DNA from 2 places in the Aeribacillus sp. FSL M8-0235 genome. Region 2 is predicted to be linked to the other one. Evidence: a T-box and tRNA genes for the amino acid it is inferred to sense, from the RefSeq annotation. Region 2 holds a T-box; the other holds one or more tRNA genes.

Evidence for each region. A T-box is a leader RNA that pairs with one kind of tRNA and senses whether it is charged. The one in region 2 lies ahead of alaS (alanine--tRNA ligase), so its partner is inferred to be a tRNA-Ala.
Region 1: it has a tRNA-Ala gene. The T-box ahead of alaS (alanine--tRNA ligase) is inferred to sense a tRNA for this amino acid. The anticodon was not compared.

The regions. Positions count from the first base shown of each region.
Region 1 is NZ_JBBOBW010000001.1:168,132-174,069, forward strand. Features, by position in the region: gene pdaB (polysaccharide deacetylase family sporulation protein PdaB) at 1-552, opposite strand, end outside; rRNA gene NSQ71_RS00935 (16S ribosomal RNA) at 899-2,452, shown strand; tRNA gene NSQ71_RS00940 (tRNA-Ile) at 2,589-2,665, shown strand; tRNA gene NSQ71_RS00945 (tRNA-Ala) at 2,682-2,757, shown strand; rRNA gene NSQ71_RS00950 (23S ribosomal RNA) at 2,935-5,867, shown strand.
Region 2 is NZ_JBBOBW010000001.1:2,640,096-2,646,033, reverse strand. Features, by position in the region: gene recD2 (SF1B family DNA helicase RecD2) at 1-737, shown strand, start outside; gene NSQ71_RS12865 (hypothetical protein) at 936-1,121, shown strand; gene NSQ71_RS12860 (AI-2E family transporter) at 1,194-2,255, shown strand; T-box leader at 2,305-2,511, shown strand; gene alaS (alanine--tRNA ligase) at 2,584-5,220, shown strand; gene NSQ71_RS12850 (IreB family regulatory phosphoprotein) at 5,292-5,558, shown strand; gene ruvX (Holliday junction resolvase RuvX) at 5,560-5,938, shown strand, end outside.

The DNA.
Region 1 (5,938 bases), 2.5 Mb from region 2:
GTCATTTGAATTTACACTGTAATGGACGACAGTTAATCCATATTGTTCAGCAATATTTAAAACGTTTTGATCGAATTGGCAGGTTGGGGGCCGCAGCAATTTTATATCCTTGATACCAAGCTTTTGAAATGTATGCTGGGCTAAAGATAAATCACGCTTAATTTCGTTAGTGTCCAACTCAGTATAGTTTTTATAAGCATATCCTTTGCTGCCGAGCTGATGACCGTCATCGATAATTCTTTTGACTACTTCAGGATGGCGTTCGGCCCATGAGGCGGATACAAAAAATGTTGCATTGGTTAGTCCATATTTTTTCAAAGTATTTAAAATTGGAATTGCTTTTTCATCTCCCCAGCTAATATCAAATGTCAAGGCAATTTTCTTACCGCTTCCGTCTCCTTTATAAATTGCTTTCGGCCCGTTCTTTGTAGTGAAAACCGGGATATTTGGTATTGTTTGAAAGTACATAAAGACAGCAGTAAAAAAAGCGATTATGATTAAAAAAAGTAATTGTTTGATTTTTTTAATATGGATGATGTAAAAACGGTTCATTGATGCTCCTCCTTGTCCTTATCTTGTAAAATTGTATGAATTGAACTTTTAATTATGAATAAGGATGGAGAATTAAAAATAATTTTAAAAAGGTGTTGACGAAATAGTTTAAAGTTGATATATTATTAATCGTCGCTGTTTGTTAAGTGTTTTAAAAAATGTATTGACAAACATTTTGACGCCATGATATATTATGAAAGTCATTGTGAAAAAATAAAAAGCATTGACTGGACATAATTGTTTTGTTATAATGTTATTTCGTCGAAGTAGTTATATGATCCTTGAAAACTGAACAAAACGAAAAGCGTGCCTGTTGATTCTGACAAGAGCATTTGGTGACAAACTTTTTTTGGAGAGTTTGATCCTGGCTCAGGACGAACGCTGGCGGCGTGCCTAATACATGCAAGTCGAGCGGACCGAAGGGAGCTTGCTCCTTTAGGTTAGCGGCGGACGGGTGAGTAACACGTGGGCAACCTGCCCTGCAGACTGGGATAACTTCGGGAAACCGGAGCTAATACCGGATAACACCGAAAACCGCATGGTTTTCGGTTGAAAGGCGGCTTTTAGCTGTCACTGCAGGATGGGCCCGCGGCGCATTAGCTAGTTGGTGAGGTAACGGCTCACCAAGGCGACGATGCGTAGCCGACCTGAGAGGGTGACCGGCCACACTGGGACTGAGACACGGCCCAGACTCCTACGGGAGGCAGCAGTAGGGAATCTTCCGCAATGGACGAAAGTCTGACGGAGCAACGCCGCGTGAGCGAAGAAGGTCTTCGGATCGTAAAGCTCTGTTGTCAGGGAAGAACAAGTACCGTTCGAACAGGGCGGTACCTTGACGGTACCTGACGAGGAAGCCACGGCTAACTACGTGCCAGCAGCCGCGGTAATACGTAGGTGGCAAGCGTTGTCCGGAATTATTGGGCGTAAAGCGCGCGCAGGCGGTTCCTTAAGTCTGATGTGAAATCTCGCGGCTCAACCGCGAGCGGCCATTGGAAACTGGGGAACTTGAGTGCAGGAGAGGGGAGCGGAATTCCACGTGTAGCGGTGAAATGCGTAGAGATGTGGAGGAACACCAGTGGCGAAGGCGGCTCTCTGGCCTGTAACTGACGCTGAGGCGCGAAAGCGTGGGGAGCGAACAGGATTAGATACCCTGGTAGTCCACGCCGTAAACGATGAGTGCTAAGTGTTAGAGGGTATCCACCCTTTAGTGCTGCAGCAAACGCATTAAGCACTCCGCCTGGGGAGTACGGCCGCAAGGCTGAAACTCAAAGGAATTGACGGGGACCCGCACAAGCGGTGGAGCATGTGGTTTAATTCGAAGCAACGCGAAGAACCTTACCAGGTCTTGACATCCCCTGACAACCCTAGAGATAGGGCGTTCCCCTTTCGGGGACAGGGTGACAGGTGGTGCATGGTTGTCGTCAGCTCGTGTCGTGAGATGTTGGGTTAAGTCCCGCAACGAGCGCAACCCTTGACCTTAGTTGCCAGCATTCAGTTGGGCACTCTAAGGTGACTGCCGGCTAAAAGTCGGAGGAAGGTGGGGATGACGTCAAATCATCATGCCCCTTATGACCTGGGCTACACACGTGCTACAATGGGTGGTACAAAGGGCAGCGAAACCGCGAGGTGGAGCGAATCCCAAAAAACCACTCTCAGTTCGGATTGCAGGCTGCAACTCGCCTGCATGAAGCCGGAATCGCTAGTAATCGCGGATCAGCATGCCGCGGTGAATACGTTCCCGGGTCTTGTACACACCGCCCGTCACACCACGAGAGTTTGTAACACCCGAAGTCGGTGGGGTAACCCTTACGGGAGCCAGCCGCCGAAGGTGGGACAAATGATTGGGGTGAAGTCGTAACAAGGTAGCCGTATCGGAAGGTGCGGCTGGATCACCTCCTTTCTAAGGATATATACATTGAAAAAGGTACGCTTTTCCGTTTTGTTTAGTTTTGAAGGATCACATCCTTCCCCGTTTGCTGGTGAATTCGCAAAGTCGATTTCCCAGCGAATAGAAGCTGAATAAAAAAATACAGGATGGGCCTGTAGCTCAGCCGGTTAGAGCGCACGCCTGATAAGCGTGAGGTCGGTGGTTCAAGTCCACTCAGGCCCACCATAAATAAGACCATCCTGGGGCCTTAGCTCAGCTGGGAGAGCGCCTGCTTTGCACGCAGGAGGTCAGCGGTTCGATCCCGCTAGGCTCCACCATAAGTTTGATGAATATTGGAAGCATTGCTCCTATGCGAGAGCCCATTCGAAGGATCGGATGTTCGGCTCGAAGCAACTCAAGCAGCAAGGGAGCTCATTGAAAGAAAAAGCATTGTTCTTTGAAAACTGGATAACGGAAAGACATTCACGAATAGATCGCTCATGTTAGGAAGAAACGGTTAAGTTAGAAAGGGCGCACGGTGGATGCCTTGGCACTAGGAGCCGATGAAGGACGGGACAAACACCGAAATGCTTCGGGGAGCTGTAAGTAAGCGTCGATCCGGAGATGTCCGAATGGGGGAACCCACTGTCCGTAATGGGGCAGTATCCATACCTGAATCCATAGGGTATGGAGGGCAACCCGGGGAACTGAAACATCTAAGTACCCGGAGGAAGAGAAAGCAACAGCGATTCCCTGAGTAGCGGCGAGCGAAACGGGAACAGCCCAAACCAAGAGGCGTGCCTCTTGGGGTTGTAGGACACTCGATTAAGGAGTGACAAAGGAACGGGGTAGACGAAGAGGTCTGGAAAGGCCCGTCAGAGAAGGTAACAACCCTGTAGTCGAAACTCCGTTCCCTCCCGAGTGGATCCTGAGTACGGCGGGACACGTGAAATCCCGTCGGAAGCAGGGAGGACCATCTCCCAAGGCTAAATACTCCCTAGTGACCGATAGTGAACCAGTACCGTGAGGGAAAGGTGAAAAGCACCCCGGGAGGGGAGTGAAAGAGAACCTGAAACCGTGTGCCTACAAGTAGTCAGAGCCCGTTAACGGGTGATGGCGTGCCTTTTGTAGAATGAACCGGCGAGTTGCGATTTCGTGCAAGGTTAAGCCGAAAGGCGGAGCCGCAGCGAAAGCGAGTCTGAAGAGGGCGAAATAGTACGAGGTCGCAGACCCGAAACCAGGTGATCTACCCATGTCCAGGGTGAAGGCAAGGTAACACTTGCTGGAGGCCCGAACCCACGCACGTTGAAAAGTGCGGGGATGAGGTGTGGGTAGGGGTGAAATGCCAATCGAACTTGGAGATAGCTGGTTCTCTCCGAAATAGCTTTAGGGCTAGCCTCAAGGGAAGAGTCTTGGAGGTAGAGCACTGATTGGACGAGGGGCCCCCATCGGGTTACCGAATTCAGTCAAACTCCGAATGCCAATGACTTATCCTTGGGAGTCAGACTGCGAGTGATAAGATCCGTGGTCAAAAGGGAAACAGCCCAGACCGCCAGCTAAGGTCCCAAAGTATACGTTAAGTGGAAAAGGATGTGGAGCTGCTTAGACAACCAGGATGTTGGCTTAGAAGCAGCCACCATTTAAAGAGTGCGTAATAGCTCACTGGTCGAGTGGCTCTGCGCCGAAAATGTACCGGGGCTAAACGTATCACCGAAGCTGCGGGTTGACACCGTTGGTGTCAGCGGTAGGAGAGCGTTCTAAGGGCATCGAAGCCGGACCGGAAGGACCGGTGGAGCGCTTAGAAGTGAGAATGCCGGTATGAGTAGCGAAAGAGGGGTGAGAATCCCCTCCGCCGAAAGCCTAAGGTTTCCTGAGGAAGGCTCGTCCGCTCAGGGTTAGTCGGGACCTAAGCCGAGGCCGAAAGGCGTAGGTGATGGACAACAGGTTGATATTCCTGTACCACCTCCTCACCGTTTGAGCAATGGGGGGACGCAGGAGGATAGGGTAAGCGCGCGGCTGGATGTGCGCGTCCAAGCAGTTAGGGCTGGCAAGCAGGCAAATCCGCTTGCCGTGTGCTTGAGCTGTGATGGCGAGGGAAAGGAAGTACCGAAGTTCCCGATTCCACACTGCCAAGAAAAGCCTCTAGCGAGGTGAGAGGTGCCCGTACCGCAAACCGACACAGGTAGGCGAGGAGAGAATCCTAAGGTGAGCGAGAGAACTCTCGTTAAGGAACTCGGCAAAATGACCCCGTAACTTCGGGAGAAGGGGTGCTCATCAAGGTGATAAGCCATGATGAGCCGCAGTGAAAAGGCCCAGGCGACTGTTTAGCAAAAACACAGGTCTCTGCGAAACCGTAAGGTGAAGTATAGGGGCTGACGCCTGCCCGGTGCTGGAAGGTTAAGGGGAGCGCTTAGCGAAAAGCGAAGGTGCGAACCGAAGCCCCAGTAAACGGCGGCCGTAACTATAACGGTCCTAAGGTAGCGAAATTCCTTGTCGGGTAAGTTCCGACCCGCACGAAAGGCGTAACGATCTGGGCACTGTCTCAACGAGAGACTCGGTGAAATTATAGTACCTGTGAAGATGCAGGTTACCCGCGACAGGACGGAAAGACCCCGTGGAGCTTTACTGCAGCCTGATATTGAATGTGGGTACAGCTTGTACAGGATAGGTAGGAGCCAGAGACGCGTGAGCGCCAGCTTGCGCTGAGGCGACGGTGGGATACTACCCTGGCTGTACTGACATTCTAACCCGCGCCCCTGATCGGGGCGGGAGACAGTGTCAGGTGGGCAGTTTGACTGGGGCGGTCGCCTCCTAAAAGGTAACGGAGGCGCCCAAAGGTTCCCTCAGAATGGTTGGAAATCATTCGGAGAGTGCAAAGGCAGAAGGGAGCTTGACTGCGAGACCTACAAGTCGAGCAGGGACGAAAGTCGGGCTTAGTGATCCGGTGGTTCCGCATGGAAGGGCCATCGCTCAACGGATAAAAGCTACCCCGGGGATAACAGGCTGATCTCCCCCAAGAGTCCACATCGACGGGGAGGTTTGGCACCTCGATGTCGGCTCATCGCATCCTGGGGCTGTAGTCGGTCCCAAGGGTTGGGCTGTTCGCCCATTAAAGCGGTACGCGAGCTGGGTTCAGAACGTCGTGAGACAGTTCGGTCCCTATCCGTCGCGGGCGCAGGAAATTTGAGAGGAGCTGTCCTTAGTACGAGAGGACCGGGATGGACGCACCGCTGGTGTACCAGTTGTCCCGCCAGGGGCACCGCTGGGTAGCTATGTGCGGAAGGGATAAGCGCTGAAAGCATCTAAGCGTGAAGCCCCCCTCAAGATGAGATTTCCCATCGCTCGAAGCGAGTAAGATCCCTTGAAGATGACGAGGTAGATAGGTCCGAGGTGGAAGCGTGGTGACACGTGGAGCTGACGGATACTAATCGATCGAGGACTTAACCAAGTAGGAGCATCTATTCGTGAAAGAAACGTTATCTAGTTTTGAAAGAATGACATTCCGATGTCATTTGACAA
Region 2 (5,938 bases):
CGTTTATTCCTTGTACAACATCACAAATAAAAGAAGTTATAACGAGAGTAATTGAGAACGCTTTGAAAAAAGGATATTCTGCGAAGGATATACAGGTGTTGGCACCGATGTACAGAGGGATTGCCGGCATTGATCAGTTGAATGAAATGCTTCAGGAAATGTTAAACCCCCCTTCAAAAGAAAAAAGAGAGATCAAGCATGGCAACGTTATTTACCGAATTGGGGACAAAGTGCTGCAGCTCGTCAATCAGCCTGATCAAAACGTGTTTAATGGCGATATTGGGGAGATTGTTTCTATTTTTTACGCAAAAGAAAATGTCGAAAAAGAAGATATGGTGGTCATTTCTTACGACGGTATCGAAGTAACCTATACGAAGCAAGATTTTAATCAGTTTACTCATGCTTACTGCTGCTCCATCCATAAAGCGCAGGGAAGCGAATTTCCGATTGTCATTTTGCCGGTAGTAAAAGGCTACTTTCGGATGTTGAGAAGAAATTTGATTTATACAGCTGTTACAAGGAGCAAGCAATTTTTAATTATGTGCGGAGAATGGGAAGCGTTAAAAATGGGAGTATACAACAATCAGGAGTCGATGAGGCAGACAACCTTAAAAGAGAGGCTGAAAACGTCTGAACTTGCCGAGCTGAAAGAGGAGCTTCCTTTTCCACTAGAAGATGCCAACATTGGGATGGAGAACATCACTCCATATGATTTTATGGAAGAGGGCGAAGGATAATAAATTTGTTCCTTTCCATAAGATCGATAACGATTGACAGATGATGCTACAAACAGGGGACAAATTGTTTAAGCATAAAAAGCATGCTTTATAGAGACGTATAATTTTTTTGAAAATGGTAACAAATAGTAGTGTGCATAGCGAGAACATACCGGATTAATAAATAATTAAATAAATGAATAAAGAAGGTGTCCCTGTTTGTTTACATGTCCGAATTGTAAAAGCAAAGATATTGGAAAAATCGGAGTCAATCAGTATTATTGTTGGCATTGTTTTATTGAGCTTACCGTTACAAAAGGCATTATTCACACACATCAAGTAGAAGAAGACGGAACATTAAGTTCTTTAGATGACTTGTTTCCTGAAGAAGATCGTGCGATTTGAGGCGCCTAAAATGGGCGCCTTCATGCATATTTTCGTGAGCATTCCTCAAAATAATAAGAGGAGGGATGCGGGATGAATGAGCGAGAGCGGAAATGGCTTTTCCGAATCATTTTTTTTCTCATTTTATCATTGTTTGTATATATGGTTCTTCAGCTAAAAGTCATTTGGTTTCCTATTTTCAAAATGTTAAAAGCTGTTTTAATTCCTTTTATGCTTTCCGGCTTCATTACCTACTTGCTTCATCCCGTAGTGGAAAAACTTTACCGTTCAGGTGTTCCAAGAACATGTTCGATTCTCATCATCTATTTTATTTTTTTCGGAGGAGTCGGTTTTAGCTTTTATAAAGGTGTCCCAATTTTTGTTGAACAAATGAAAGACCTTTCCGAAAATATCCCTATGTTTACAAAATATTACCAAAGCTGGACGGATAAAATTCATGACGGAACAACCAATTTACCTGGAGAAATTCATCATCGAATTGAATCTTTTATTGCTGGAATGGAAACATCCGTCGCTGCCTTTCTTGAACGGATGCTTTCAAGCATGAAGTCAATTATTGATTATGCTGTTATTATTGGTGTCATTCCCTTTCTCGTTTTTTATATGTTGAAAGATTATGAGAAAATGAAAAAGGCCATTTGGTACTTCACCCCGAAGAAATGGAGACGTGAAGGGAGACGTTTTTTAGAAAACGTCGATGAGTCGCTCGGAAGTTATTTGCGGGGGCAACTATTTGTTTGTTTTCTGATCGGGCTGGCGGCTTCGATTTTGTTTTGGCTGTTTAAAATTAAATATCCGTTAATTTTAGGGACGATTATCGGAATGACCAATATTATTCCTTATTTCGGTCCATTTATCGGTGCGGTTCCTGCTTTGATGGTCGCTGCGACGCTCTCCATTAACAAAATAATTGTAGTGCTTTTCATCATTTTTGGGCTGCAATTTATTGAAAGTAATATTCTTGGCCCTTTCATCGTTGGGAAAAGCCTGCATATGCATCCGATGGTGATTATTATGGCGCTCTTGGCGGGCGGAGAAATCGGCGGAGTGATCGGTTTAATTTTAGCTGTGCCTTTTATCACTGTTCTGAAAGAGATATTGCTGCATATCATCCGTCTGAGGAAAGCGCATTGACAAGCGATTTTTCCTTGTCTATAATTCGTGTTAGACATGGAATAAGTGCATGAAAGCGATGACGAATCGAGTATGTTGCAGTCCATCTTAAAAGAGAGGGGCTTCCGAGGCTGAAAGAAGCTCTAGATGAAGGGCAACAGAACGCTAATTCTGAGTGCAGGCAAAACCTGACGAAAATGCCACGTTACGGCAAATGAAGGTGATGAGCAATTGGCTCATAATCAGGGTGGTACCGCGAGTAACTCTCGTCCCTGTGTAAATCAGAGCATTTACATAGGCGAGAGTTTTTATTTTGCGAGAAAAATGAAGACATTTTAGGAGGAATGCCATGAAAAAGCTCACTTCAGCACAAGTTCGTCAAATGTTTTTAGATTTTTTTAAGGAAAAAGGACATTCGGTTGAACCGAGCGCTTCTTTAATTCCGGTTGATGATCCGTCACTATTGTGGATCAACAGCGGTGTCGCAACATTGAAAAAATATTTTGACGGAAGGGTTGTTCCTGAAAATCCGAGAATTACTAACGCACAAAAATCAATCCGAACAAACGATATTGAAAATGTCGGAAAAACAGCACGCCATCATACATTTTTCGAAATGCTCGGAAATTTCTCAATCGGCGACTATTTTAAAGAAGAGGCGATTGAATGGGCATGGGAATTTTTAACAAGCGAAAAATGGATTGGCTTCGACCCAAATAGATTATCAGTTACTATTCATCCGGAAGATGAAGAGGCGTATGACATTTGGAAAAATAAAATCGGGTTGCCGGAAGAACGAATTATCCGTTTGGAAGGGAATTTCTGGGATATTGGTGAAGGGCCAAGCGGACCAAATACTGAAATATTTTATGATCGTGGAGAAGAATTTGGAAACGATCCAAATGATCCGGAACTTTATCCCGGTGGTGAAAACGAACGCTATTTGGAAGTTTGGAATCTTGTTTTTTCTCAATTTAATCATAATCCTGATGGAACTTACACTCCGCTTCCAAAAAAGAATATTGATACAGGCATGGGCTTAGAGCGAATGGTTTCTGTCATTCAAAATGCGCCGACCAACTTTGACACAGATCTCTTTTTACCGATCATTCAAGCTACCGAAAAGATTTCGGGGGAAGCTTATCGAACCGACAAAGAGAAAGATGTCGCTTTTAAAGTGATTGCCGACCATATCCGCACGGTTACATTTGCTGTTGCAGACGGTGCGCTACCTTCTAATGAAGGCAGAGGGTATGTACTTCGCCGTCTTATCCGCAGAGCGGTTCGGTATGCAAAAACGATCAACATAGACCGCCCGTTTATGTATGAATTAGTTCCGGTTGTAGCGGAAATTATGAACGATTACTATCCGGAAGTAAAAGAAAAAGCATCCTTTGTTCAAAAGGTAATTAAAAATGAGGAAGAGCGTTTCCATGAGACTCTCCATGAAGGGCTTGCCATTTTAGCGGATGTAATCAAAAAGCAGAAAGGACAGGGTAGCCGAATAATTCCAGGCGAAGATGTGTTTCGGCTTTACGACACATACGGTTTTCCAGTGGAATTGACGGAGGAATACGCACAAGATGAAGGCATGGAGCTGGATTATGAAGGCTTTGAACGAGAAATGGAGCATCAAAAAGAACGTGCAAGAAAAGCCAGACAGGATGTCGACTCGATGCAAGTGCAAAGCGGAATTCTTGTGGAATTAAAAGAGGAAAGCAAATTTGTCGGCTACAATACCCTGGAAGCAAATGCACGGGTGCTTGTGATCATAAAAGATGGGGAATTAGTCGATCAAGCCGAGAGCGGGGAAGAGGTCCAAATTATATTGGACGAGACGCCTTTTTATGCTGAAAGCGGAGGTCAAATTGCTGACAAAGGAATCATCAAAAATGATGATGTGGTCTTAAACGTAAAAGATGTGCAAAAAGCGCCGAACGGCCAACACTTGCACCGGGCTGTCATCGAAAAAGGCGTTTTGACAAAAGGAGCAGCAGTTTACGCTTCCGTTTGTGCAGAGTCTAGAAAATCCATCGTGAAAAATCATACAGCGACACATTTGCTGCACCAAGCGCTGAAGGACGTGCTGGGCGTACATGTCAACCAAGCTGGATCGCTTGTTGCTTCCGACCGTCTCCGTTTTGACTTTTCACATTTTGGACAAGTTTCAACAGAAGAGCTGGAAGAAATTGAGCGAATTGTAAATGAGAAAATTTGGGAAAGCATTCCAGTCTCTATCGAGCACATGCCTCTTGACGAAGCGAAAGCGATGGGCGCGATGGCTTTATTTGGAGAAAAATACGGAAAAATTGTTCGCGTTGTTCAAGTAGGCGATTATTCGCTTGAGCTTTGCGGCGGATGCCATGTAACAAATACAGCGGAAATCGGACTGTTTAAGATTGTTTCCGAAACTGGAATTGGTGCAGGAACCCGCCGAATTGAAGCGGTGACAGGAAAAGAAGCGTACCGGTTTATGAATGAACAATATTTATTGTTAAAGGAAATTGGGGCAAAACTGAAAGCGAATGTAAAAAATCTGCCGGAGAGAATTGACAGTCTGCAGCAAGAAATAAAAGAACTACAGCGGGAAAACGAATCTCTTACGATGAAGCTTAGCAATCTGGAAGCGGGGAACATCGCTGAAAAAGCGGTAACGATCAACGGTGTAACAGTTCTTGCGGAAAAAGTTCAAGTGAAAGATATGAACAGATTGCGCGGCATGGTCGATGAACTGAAGCAAAAGCTCGGCTCGGCTATTGTTGTGCTAGCAACGGTATCAGACGGAAAAGTAAATTTAGCAGCCGGCATCACAAAAGACTTAGTTGACAAAGGGTTCCATGCTGGAAAATTAATTAAGGAAATTGCAAGCCGCTGTGGAGGCGGCGGCGGCGGAAGACCTGACATGGCTCAAGCGGGAGGAAAAAATCCTGAACGGTTAGCTGAAGCTCTTCGTTTTGTCGAAGACTGGGTGAAATCCGTTTCATAAATTCCATTCATAGTGTAAAATGGATGTAGACAAGCAGATTCGCTTTTTAGTCTAGGAAAGAGGTGCAAAAATTGAGTTCCTTCGATAAAACGATGAAATTTAATTTTTCAGAAGAACCTGTTGAGACAAATGTCAAGGAAGTTCTAAGTGCCGTATACAATGCACTGGAAGAAAAGGGTTATAATCCGATCAATCAAATCGTCGGCTATTTGTTGTCCGGAGATCCTGCTTACATTCCTAGACATAACGGCGCACGCAATCTGATTAGAAAAATTGAACGAGATGAATTAATTGAAGAGCTTGTAAAATTTTATTTGAAAAACAACCGTGAGGAATAAAATGCGAATCATTGGGTTAGACTTAGGTTCAAAAACATTAGGAGTTGCGGTAAGCGATGAGCTGGGATGGACTGCTCAAGGTGTGGAAACGATCAGCATAAATGAAGATGAAGGCGAGTTCGGGATTCAAAGACTCGCTGAACTGATAAAGAAATACGAGGTAGAAAAAATAGTAGTCGGGTATCCGAAAAATATGAACGGCACCGTTGGACCAAGGGGAGAAGCAAGCGAGCGCTTTGCCGCGCTTTTGAAGGAGCAGTTTCAGCTTCCGGTCATTTTATGGGATGAGCGCCTTTCGACGATGGAAGCCGAAAGATTTCTCATTGAGGCGGATGTAAGCCGGCGAAAAAGACGGCAAGTCATTGATAAAATGGCTGCGG